Regions from separate parts of the Bacillus sp. mrc49 genome, predicted to be linked through region 3. Evidence: riboswitches for the same ligand, from Rfam matches in the RefSeq annotation. Region 3 holds a riboswitch; each other region holds the start of a gene.
The links. A riboswitch is a leader RNA that binds a small molecule or an ion and turns the genes downstream of it on or off. The one in region 3 is predicted to bind preQ1.

Region 1 (3,277 bases), on a different contig from region 3:
CCAGGGAGCGGACGACGTTTTTTGAACCAGACTGTATAGTGCCTACGATTTCGGTAATATCCCCTACGGAATGGGTTACCTCTTCTGCAAGTTTTCGCACTTCATCCGCGACGACGGCAAAGCCTTTGCCATGTTCGCCAGCTCGGGCAGCTTCTATGGCAGCATTCAGGGCCAAGAGGTTGGTTTGATTGGATATATCCTTGATGACCTGAACGAGCTGCGAGATTTCCTGTGAACGAGAATCGAGCCCTTTCACCTGCTCGACGGCATCCTTGACGATGCTATCGACCGTTTTCATTTGCTGGACTGAACTGCGCATCAAAATGGTTCCTTCCTTTGTTAAGGTAAGGATTTCACTTGAACTCATGAATACAGCTGCCCCGTCAAGATGGGCCTGTTCGATCTTACCGGTGAAATCCTCCATCATGCGGACCATTTCCGTTGCCCGGTTGGCTTGTGACTCCGAACCTTCCGAAAGTTCATACATCGTGGTGGCGATCTGCTTACTGCCCTGCTGCCCTTCAAATGCTGATTGTGTCAGGCTTTGGCTTTGGGTGGAAACGGATTCGGATACAGCCAGTGTTTTTTCGATCGTATCACGGAGGTTTTTCTGCATTTGATTGGCAGATGCCGTTAATTCGCCGATTTCATCATTTGACTTATGTTCCAGCGGATCATGATCCAGCTCTCCGGCTGCCACTGATTTCATCCGATCCCTGATTTTAAGGAGGGGAGCGGTAATGAGCTGGGCAGTGACGATTGCGAGCAGAGTGCCAATGATGACGGAGGCAATGGAGATGATGATGCTAGTCATCTTGACCGATTTTCCGCTTGCCATGACGGTTTCGCCTGAAGCTTGAATCAATTCCTCCTGTTCCGAAGCGAGCCCCTTGAAGCCTTCCATTATATCGTTACTGATGGGTGACACTTCGTTTTTGAGGATCTCTTTAGCTCGTTCCGGATTTCCTTTTTCATATTGGGTGAATACCCGCTCGATAATCATCGTCCTCCAATCCACACTTTTTTCAATCAAATCCTTCGCTTCCTCCGAATCGCTCAAAGACAAAAGCTTCTCCTGGATTTTTTTGCTATCATCGGTATACTGTAAGAATTTTTCTTTATAACTTTCGTCGCCGTATAAAATGTAGGCTCTAGCGAATGCCGTTCGTTGGGAAAGATTATATAACAGTTTTTCGCTCTCGATCAGAAGCGGCAGTTCCTCTTCAATAATATTTTGCGAATGTTTCAGTGACTTGTTGCTGCTATAAATACTGAATGCTCCTAAGATGATACATAAAGATATGATGAGTGAAAATGCCGCCAATATCTTTCCTTTAATGCTTTTCAAATGAATGGACCCCTTTATCAATAAGTTTGTTCACTTATTTATCGGAAAAATGATGGAATATGTTAATTGGTTTGTCCGGAATACCAAGTTTCCCGTTAGGTCTGGTCACTCTATACAAACAACTTGATTTCTTCTCGTTTTCAAGTTACGATTGGGTTGGAAAATAGTATATTCCGCGTTAAGGCGGAAGAGGTTCTAGCTACCCTCTCAAAAAAACTAAGGAGAAACAGTACTCTATTCTTAGGGTGCTGTTTTTTTCCGTAAAAAGGAGTTTTATAGAAATGAAGAAGAAAGAAAAGGCAGTGGTAGTGTTTAGCGGAGGTCAGGACAGTACGACATGTTTGTTTTGGGCAATGGAGAGATTCGAGGAAGTCGAGGCAGTGACCTTCGATTATAATCAACGGCACAGCTTGGAAATCGAATGCGCCCAACAGATAGCGAAGGAGCTGGGCATCAACCATCATATCCTTGATATGTCGCTGCTGAACCAGCTGGCGCCCAATGCGCTGACGAGAAGTGACATTGCAGTGGAAGACGGGGAAGACGGCGAATTGCCATCAACATTCGTGCCGGGAAGGAATTTGCTGTTTCTTTCGTTTGCCGGGGTTCTGGCCAGCCAGATCGGGGCTAAACATATTGTCACAGGCGTCTGTGAAACGGATTTCAGCGGATATCCTGACTGTCGCGATGTTTTCATTAAATCGTTGAACGTAACCTTGAACTTGTCGATGGACCAGTCATTCGTAATCGATACGCCGCTTATGTGGCTGAATAAAGAAGAAACATGGGAGCTTGCCGATCAGCTTGGCGCGTTCGAATTTGTCCGCGAAAAGACGCTGACTTGCTATAATGGCGTCATATCTGACGGCTGTGGGGAATGTCCGGCATGTAAGCTGCGCAAAAAAGGGCTGGATGACTATGTAAGCAGACGGGAGGTCACTCATGATGTATGGTTTTAAAATCGTCGATAAGCTTCAAAAAATAGATGAAGATATACAGCGCAGCCAGCTGAACTATACAAAGAAGAGGGTCCTGGTCAGCAAGGAATTCACTTTTGACGCAGCACACCATTTGCACGACTATGAGGGAAAATGCAAGAATCTTCACGGTCACACCTACAAGGTCATCTTTGGATTGAGCGGATATACCGATTCTCGCGGTTTGATGATAGATTTCGGGGACATGAAGGAAATATGGAAAAATGAAATTGAAATCCACCTCGATCATCGTTATTTGAATGAAACGCTGCCGCCCATGAATACAACAGCCGAAAACATGGTTGTCTGGATCTATGAAAAAATGGCCGAAGCCCTCTCATTAAAGGATTATCAAGGTGCCAGAGTGGAATTTGTCCGTCTCTATGAAACACCGACAAGTTATGCTGAGGCGAGACGGGAGTGGATGGAAAGTGAGTAAACTCCCGGTTATGGAAATTTTCGGCCCGACCATCCAAGGTGAGGGAATGGTCATTGGCCAAAAGACGATGTTCGTTCGTACTGCTGGCTGCGATTATTCCTGTTCGTGGTGTGATTCGGCTTTTACCTGGGATGGATCAGGGAAGGAAGATACCGTCCAGATGACTGCAGAAGAAATTTGGGGCGAGCTGAAGCGAATTGGAGGCTCGGGTTTTTCCTTCGTGACCATATCTGGGGGGAATCCGGCACTTCTGAAAAATCTGAATGGCTTGATCGCCTTGCTGCACGAACACAAAATCAAAATCGGTGTCGAAACACAAGGAAGCCGTTGGCAGGACTGGTTTCTCGATATCGATGAACTGACGCTATCACCTAAGCCGCCGAGCTCGGGAATGAACACGGACTTTACGGTGCTCGATCAAATATTGGAGAAGCTTGCCGGCCGAAATCCCAACAACCATGTCTCATTGAAGATTGTCGTCTTTAATGAAGAAGATTATCAATATGCCAAACA
Region 2 (3,277 bases), on a different contig from region 3:
AGTAATCAAAAATGAATTCATACTCAATGGTGATGAAGCGGATAAGGGCAACCTAGAAGATATTGATTTGAACGATGAGGAACAGATAAGGGAATTGACAAGAAAACAATATAAGCAAGGGGAGAGTGGGGAAATAATTTTCGTGAAGGAACCCGATCACAATCTAGACTAATGAAGAGGGAGTGCAGTGAATCTTGATCGTTTCGGATAGTATCTATGGACAGTGCGTTGTAGAGGGGGTTCTTGAAGAGCTGATGTTAAGTAAACCGGTCCAAAGGTTGAAGGGGGTGCATCAGGGAGGAGCCAGTTATTTAGTGAATGAGAAGTGGAATGTGACACGATTTGACCATTCCGTTGGCGTGATGTTATTGATCATGAAGCTTGGCGGATCATTGGAGGAACAGATTGCTGGGCTGCTGCATGACGTATCCCACACGGCCTTCTCGCACGTCATCGATTTCGTTCTCGATTGTGAAGAGGAAGATTATCATGAAAAAATATATGAACAGATCATCATGGATTCCGAAATCCCCTTTATCCTGAAGCGATATGGATTTCAGTTGGAAGCTATTTTCGATTCGGAATGGAAAGTATTGGAACGATCCGCACCTGAGCTATGCGCCGATCGAGTAGATTATACCCTCCGCGACATGTATCACTATGGAAACATCACGCTGGAATCCGTAACAGACTTTCTGGAGCATATAATCATTGTGGACGGAAGCATGTACCTCGATGATCTTAAAGCTGCTGAATGGTTCGTGGAGACGTATTATGGCGAAGTGATCGATTTTTTCATGGATCCGCTTAATATTTATGGCTATGATGTCTTGGCCAGGACCTTGAAATGGGCTTTGGATAAAAAGCTGATCGGCCTTGATGACCTGCTTGGCGAAGATGAAGAAGTCATGCTCTTGCTACAGGCCATTGAAGACGATGACTTGAAAAACTTGCTGAAACGGATACATGGGAACGTTAACTTGTATGAGGTTCAAACGGACTACGATCTCCATCGGAAAACGAAAGTGCGACTGATCGACCCCTCCGTCATGCATGGAAACCAATTGGTGAGGGCCTCGAATCTATCGGAAAAAGTGAAAGCCATGGGAACCAGGGCTTACCAAAAAGCTACAAAAGGAATGTATGTAAAAGTGATGGGCCCAAGGATGAACAGCCATCCTTGAGTCCATATGTTAAAAAAGGATGGACGCTCTTAAAGTATGAACGCCATTTTCCAGATAGCCCTTTAAACAGGTTAATGTATATACCCAGCCTTCTTTTTGGCCGATCATTTTGTTAATGATCTCGGGGTCATCCGCTTTCAAACCTTTTTCGTTCACTTCGATGATCGTATTTGTATCATCCACTTTTTCTAAAAGGATGGTAACAATCGTTTCTTCATCATTCCTACCCCAGGAAAATACGATTTTCCTATTTTCAACAATTTCTAGTACAGTGATCATAACCTCGGCCGCGTATTCCTCATATTTCAATGTAATCGTTTTGCCTTGATCCCATCTTTCAGAACTTGTCGAGAACCAAAAATTCCCGATTTTATCAGGACTTACGATAGCTTCGAACACATCATTGCTAGGTTTGACAATTTTGAATTTCGTTGTTACCTGGGTATCCATACAAAAACGACTTCCTTTCGAGTCATGATTTTCCATGCAGACGTACACAAGCTTCATTTCTTTTCTTCCCGATTGTACCATATCTTTTTTTTGATAAAAGTTTTAACCGCGGGAAACTGCTTGATTTCCAACCATTTTCAAGCTACGATAAAAAAGGAAAATAATAATCCGCTCGGGCGGAAGAGGTTCTAGCTACCCTCTCAAAAAAACTAAGGAGAACAGTGCTCTTTCTTGGGGTGCTGTTTTTTCTGTAAGAGGAGATTGTAAGAAATGTTAAGAATTTTATTGTATTTAGTATCCATCGTCACGGCAAATGTTGTGACAGCAGCTTTTATGCCATTACACTTTGGTATGTTCATCATACCGATGGGGACGTTGCTGATTGGAGGAACATTCATCTTTCGAGATCTGGTCCAAAATAAATTCGGCCGGGCGAAAACCTATTTTTGCATCATCATCGCACTCATATTATCTGCCTGTGTATCCTTTCTATTAGGGGATACTTTATTGATCGTATTCGCTTCCGCACTATCGTTCGTAGTTGCTGAAACGGCCGACACGGAAATTTATACCCGGCTAAAGTTGCCCATGAGCTGGAGGGTGCTGTACAGCGGAATCGTGGGAGGCTTTTTCGATTCGGTGCTTTTTGTCGTGATCGGCCTAAGCCCACTCGGTGCCAACATCCTGCCATGGGAAGCCGTACCAGCAGCGATCATCGGTCAAATCATCGTAAAAACGATCATTCAGTCGATCGGTGCCGTACTGCTCGGTCAAATCCATATCAGGCTGGAGAAGCGCGTAGTCTCCGGTTAAATGGGAGGAGTGAAACGCTTGATGGATGGATCCAAAAAGAAAGAAGACAGATGCTATTGCCTCGAAGCCTTTCGTGAAAAATACGGTCCGCATGTCCAAGGCGAATGCATGAAGCTCTCCTGCGCCAATTATCGCAAGCATAAAGAAATAGATGAAAAAGGGCCAAATTAGGCCCTTTTTTATATGGCGGATTTACTTATTCTTATGGTGCTTAAACTCATGTGAACAGCCTGAACACTCGACAAAAAGCCATCATCCATAAGGACACGCCTGATTTGCGAGTACTCGCGAGTCAAGCGCCAGTTCGGTGATTTTTTATTGTTCAAAATTTCTCTGAAGTTTTTCGAATGAGGGATTCCAGGAGGGAAAAGCATTGTCGTTTCCGTTCGAGTTCAAGTTGGCCCATTTCGGTGACGGAATAATATTTCCTGCGGCCGGATTCGGACTCTTTCCAGTGGCCTTTTATGAATTGTTTTGTTTCCATCCGTTTGAGGGCGGGGTAGAGGGTACCTTCGCCGATCTCATATTTTCCCATGCTCATTTCCTTCAAGATCTTTGTCATTTCATAGCCGTAGAGCTTTTTTTGTTGTAGGAGTGATAGTAAAAGGAGGTCGATGCTTCCTTTCATTAATTCCTTATCCAAAGCAACCAGCCTCCTGATTTTCTTAGTAAAGTGCAATGCGTTGTACATCGTATCACAAGGTTCATTTTACTTTTCTTTTAAAAAATGGTTAAATGACGATTGCTAAATAAATTCAATCATAGTAAAATGTGCTTCGGAACGAATGAGTTGTATGCAGTGTGTAAGGTTACTATATCCAATTATGAAT
Region 3 (3,277 bases):
CCAACTGCCGGAGTTTTAATGATTCGGGAAAGCTGCCTAAATATGGGCAGCTTTTTAATGGCTGATGATTCCAAAACACAAAAAAGAACCAGCATGGATGCCTGGTTCTTACTTCTCGTACTGATAGGATTCGGATATTTCGAGCAGCTGGCCGCAGCATTCGACCACTTCAATGATTTCCATCCAGGACATGTCCAGCCCCAATTCATTGGCATGCGAAATCTTATCCCGCAATTTCCGGATCGCATTCGCATCCTTCCTTCCCTTACTTTTTGAAGGGATTTGAAAAAAGCGCCTCATTTCCTGATCTTTATGGATAATATCGAACTTATCACTGATTTGCAGACACTCTATTATATTGATATCTTCATTTTTATCGATTCGGCGCCGATATAATTCGGTTGCCTTTTCCAGACGGTCCTCGCTTATCATGGAGTGCCAGCCGCCATCGCCGAATCGATGCAGAATGATATCGCTCAGCCTCATTTCCAAAAGGGTGATATAGCCGAATATCAGCATCCTGATAGGCGGCTTTTGAAGGTCAGCATGGGTAATCAACTTTTTGATTGAATTGTTCTCCAGCACGAACACCCTTGTTTTTTTCTTGAAAATATGAAGAAGCTGAATCAAGGGGGTTGAGTCCGAAACAAGCTCCCTTGGTGAAAAGTGTCTCAAATACCTCGAAATCCTTCCTTCACCAAGCTCGTGCCTTTCGATATATCCGATGATGTCCCCTTGATCTTGTACGGCCATGATATCGAAATTCTTTCTTTCCAGCGCATTACGTATATCCAGCGCTTCATCATTTTTGTGACAGGCTTCAAGCTCTTGGGCTATACTCTTGACCGTGATGTTTTCTTCATAAAGAGTTTTTAGACTAAGGTAGCTGCTATTGTTTTTTCGATGGCTTCCGGTTAACATCCTTCACGCTCCATTTAGGGGATTTCTTCACGAGCATCTTCAGCTGGGGCGATTTCACAGGTTATTTTTCTGTAATCGAGCGAATTCCAACTGATGCGAATCTTTCCGTTTCATAATATAACAGCCGTTCCTATCCTTGCTCCTCGCTCACGCTTCTTCCCAATCCTTACACACATCAACCCACCCTTTAGCGCCTGAATATTCTAATAATTCAGCAAGTGTAAGCTTTATGGCAGAATTCGTACTGCCGCAAGCGGGAAATACCGACTCAAACCGCTTCATTGATACATCGAGAAAAACGTCCAGCTCGTTGGCCAGTCCAAATGGGCAAACGCCGCCGATAGCATGCCCAGTCTGTTGGAGCACTTCATCAGGAGCCAGCATCCTTGCCTTGAAACCGAATGACTGGCGAAATTTCTTATTATCGACTTTTGCATCCCCGGCCGCTACAACCAAAATCGCCTTGTCACCTTCCCCCCTGAAGGATAGGGTCTTAGCGATCCGCGCAGGGATCACACCGATGGTATCCGCTGCCTCATAAACCGTAGCGCTTGATGTTTCGAACTCCATCACTTCGCCTTCACGATTCCATTTTTTAAAATGATGTTTGACACTTTCAATTGACATGTCACTCTCACTCCTTCTACTTCTCTATAAAAATAATATCATCCTTCCATGCAAGAAATCAAAAATCCGTTTGGCCTATATGAAGCTAGGTCGTGCAATAACCATTCTTTACAAATTGACGAAAGGGGCATATTTAGACTACTATTAAGCTTCAGGCAAAAACCTATACGTGGTTCGTAACCATCCCACGATAAAAAACTAGGAGAGAATAAAATGAATAATCGTACCCTCGTGATAAGCGGGATCTTGGCTGCCTTATATGTGGCGGTCTCATTCGTGTTTCAACCAATATCTTTTGGCGCATACCAATTCCGGGTTCCGGAAATGCTGAACCATCTGATAGTATTCAATAAAAAATACATCTATGGCATCGTAGGCGGTGTATTCATTTCGAATCTGCTATTTTCACCCATGGTTCCGTTTGACTTGATTTTCGGGGTCGGGCAATCCATACTCGCCCTGCTGCTGGTCATTTTTGTTTCGCGGTTCATTAAAAGTATCCAAGGACGGATGATCGCGACGATTATCTTTTTCACGTTCACAATGTTCTTGATTGCAATAGAACTGAACCTTGCCTTGGACTTACCGCTTTGGTTAAGCTGGGGCACCACAGCTGTTGGTGAATTCGTTGTCCTTTTGGTTGGTGCGCCAATCATTTATGCAATGAACAAAAGAATTCAGTTTGAAAAGTGGCTTTAAAGGAATCATCGCTTCCTGAACCTACTATACTGTAAAAGAGCTGTCTGCATTTTGCGACAGCTCTTTTTTCACCAATGAACCTGAAGCTGGTAAACTATAAGTAAGAATGGTGGTGACCCTTTGAAAAAATTCCTGACTTTGATTGTTCTGTTGGGTATTGCAATATTCATTTACACAAATGCAGAATTATTCACTTTAGTATGGAAAAGTGACCTGGAGTCAGTTATTGGCATCTTGAAGGATAACCTCTCGCTCACCTTTTTGGTCACATTCGTATTGATGTTTGTCCAAAATTCATTTACGATCATCCCATTAATTTTGCTCCTGACGATCAATGTCACGATATTTGGCTTCTTATATGGTTACCTTTGGAGTTGGTTGACGAGTGTAGTAGCATCAGGATTGATCTTCTATGCTGCAAGAAACTGGTTTCAAGACCTTCTTTTGAAGAAGCTGGACAAAAAATGGCAAGAAAGTGTTGTGGAGCACGGTTTTATGTATGTCTTTACCGGAAGGGTTTTCCCGCTTATCCCTACAAGCCTGATCAACCTGGCAGCAGGAGTCAGTTCGGTTACATTCAGGGATTTTTTATTGGCAACGACACTGGGAAACCTGATTTACTTTTTCTTTCTATCGCTGATTCCATATGGCCTGCTAACTGTGGAGATGAACCAATATACGTTAGCTGCACTCGCACTGCTCTTTTTATCATTTTTCATGTTCTACAAACGGATGAAAAAGAAAAAGAACCAACGCATCTTCCGAAAAAACAGGTAACCGCCTCGGTTCCTGTTTTTTTATTTATGATTGTGCATATATTTTTCTTCGATAGTTTGTTAAAATGTGTATGTAATTTTACCATTGCAATGTCTTAAAATCAGGGAGAATCTCCATGTCCAAGCGTTCCATTTTAAGTATATATATCCTTTCCGGGATTCTTACACTAGTCGTGTTCGACTATTTCTTAACGACAAATATTCAAAACAAAGAGGTCTTCATTCAGCTACAGAGAGTGGAAGGCACTTTCTTT

Region 1: another riboswitch for preQ1. It lies ahead of queC (7-cyano-7-deazaguanine synthase QueC); the one in region 3 lies ahead of CVN76_RS24905 (QueT transporter family protein).
Region 2: another riboswitch for preQ1. It lies ahead of CVN76_RS15175 (VUT family protein); the one in region 3 lies ahead of CVN76_RS24905 (QueT transporter family protein).

Annotation. Positions count from the first base shown of each region.
Region 1 covers NZ_PHNG01000694.1:47,938-51,214, reverse strand. The annotation lists gene CVN76_RS32405 (methyl-accepting chemotaxis protein) at 1-487, opposite strand, end outside; partial or broken gene CVN76_RS32400 (CHASE3 domain-containing protein) at 608-1,348, opposite strand; PreQ1 riboswitch class I at 1,532-1,574, shown strand; gene queC (7-cyano-7-deazaguanine synthase QueC) at 1,630-2,307, shown strand; gene queD (6-carboxytetrahydropterin synthase QueD) at 2,294-2,764, shown strand; gene queE (7-carboxy-7-deazaguanine synthase QueE) at 2,757-3,277, shown strand, end outside.
Region 2 covers NZ_PHNG01000694.1:43,293-46,569, reverse strand. The annotation lists gene CVN76_RS15190 (hypothetical protein) at 1-172, shown strand, start outside; gene CVN76_RS15185 (HD domain-containing protein) at 195-1,184, shown strand; gene CVN76_RS15180 (SRPBCC family protein) at 1,194-1,634, opposite strand; PreQ1 riboswitch class I at 1,811-1,853, shown strand; gene CVN76_RS15175 (VUT family protein) at 1,905-2,447, shown strand; gene CVN76_RS31045 (hypothetical protein) at 2,469-2,618, shown strand; gene CVN76_RS15170 (PadR family transcriptional regulator) at 2,770-3,090, opposite strand.
Region 3 covers NZ_PHNG01000788.1:688-3,964, reverse strand. The annotation lists gene CVN76_RS24920 (DUF3892 domain-containing protein) at 1-19, shown strand, start outside; gene CVN76_RS24915 (hypothetical protein) at 109-921, opposite strand; gene CVN76_RS24910 (YbaK/EbsC family protein) at 1,069-1,548, opposite strand; PreQ1 riboswitch class I at 1,712-1,756, shown strand; gene CVN76_RS24905 (QueT transporter family protein) at 1,762-2,247, shown strand; gene CVN76_RS24900 (TVP38/TMEM64 family protein) at 2,368-3,024, shown strand; partial or broken gene CVN76_RS24895 (PAS domain-containing protein) at 3,140-3,277, shown strand, end outside.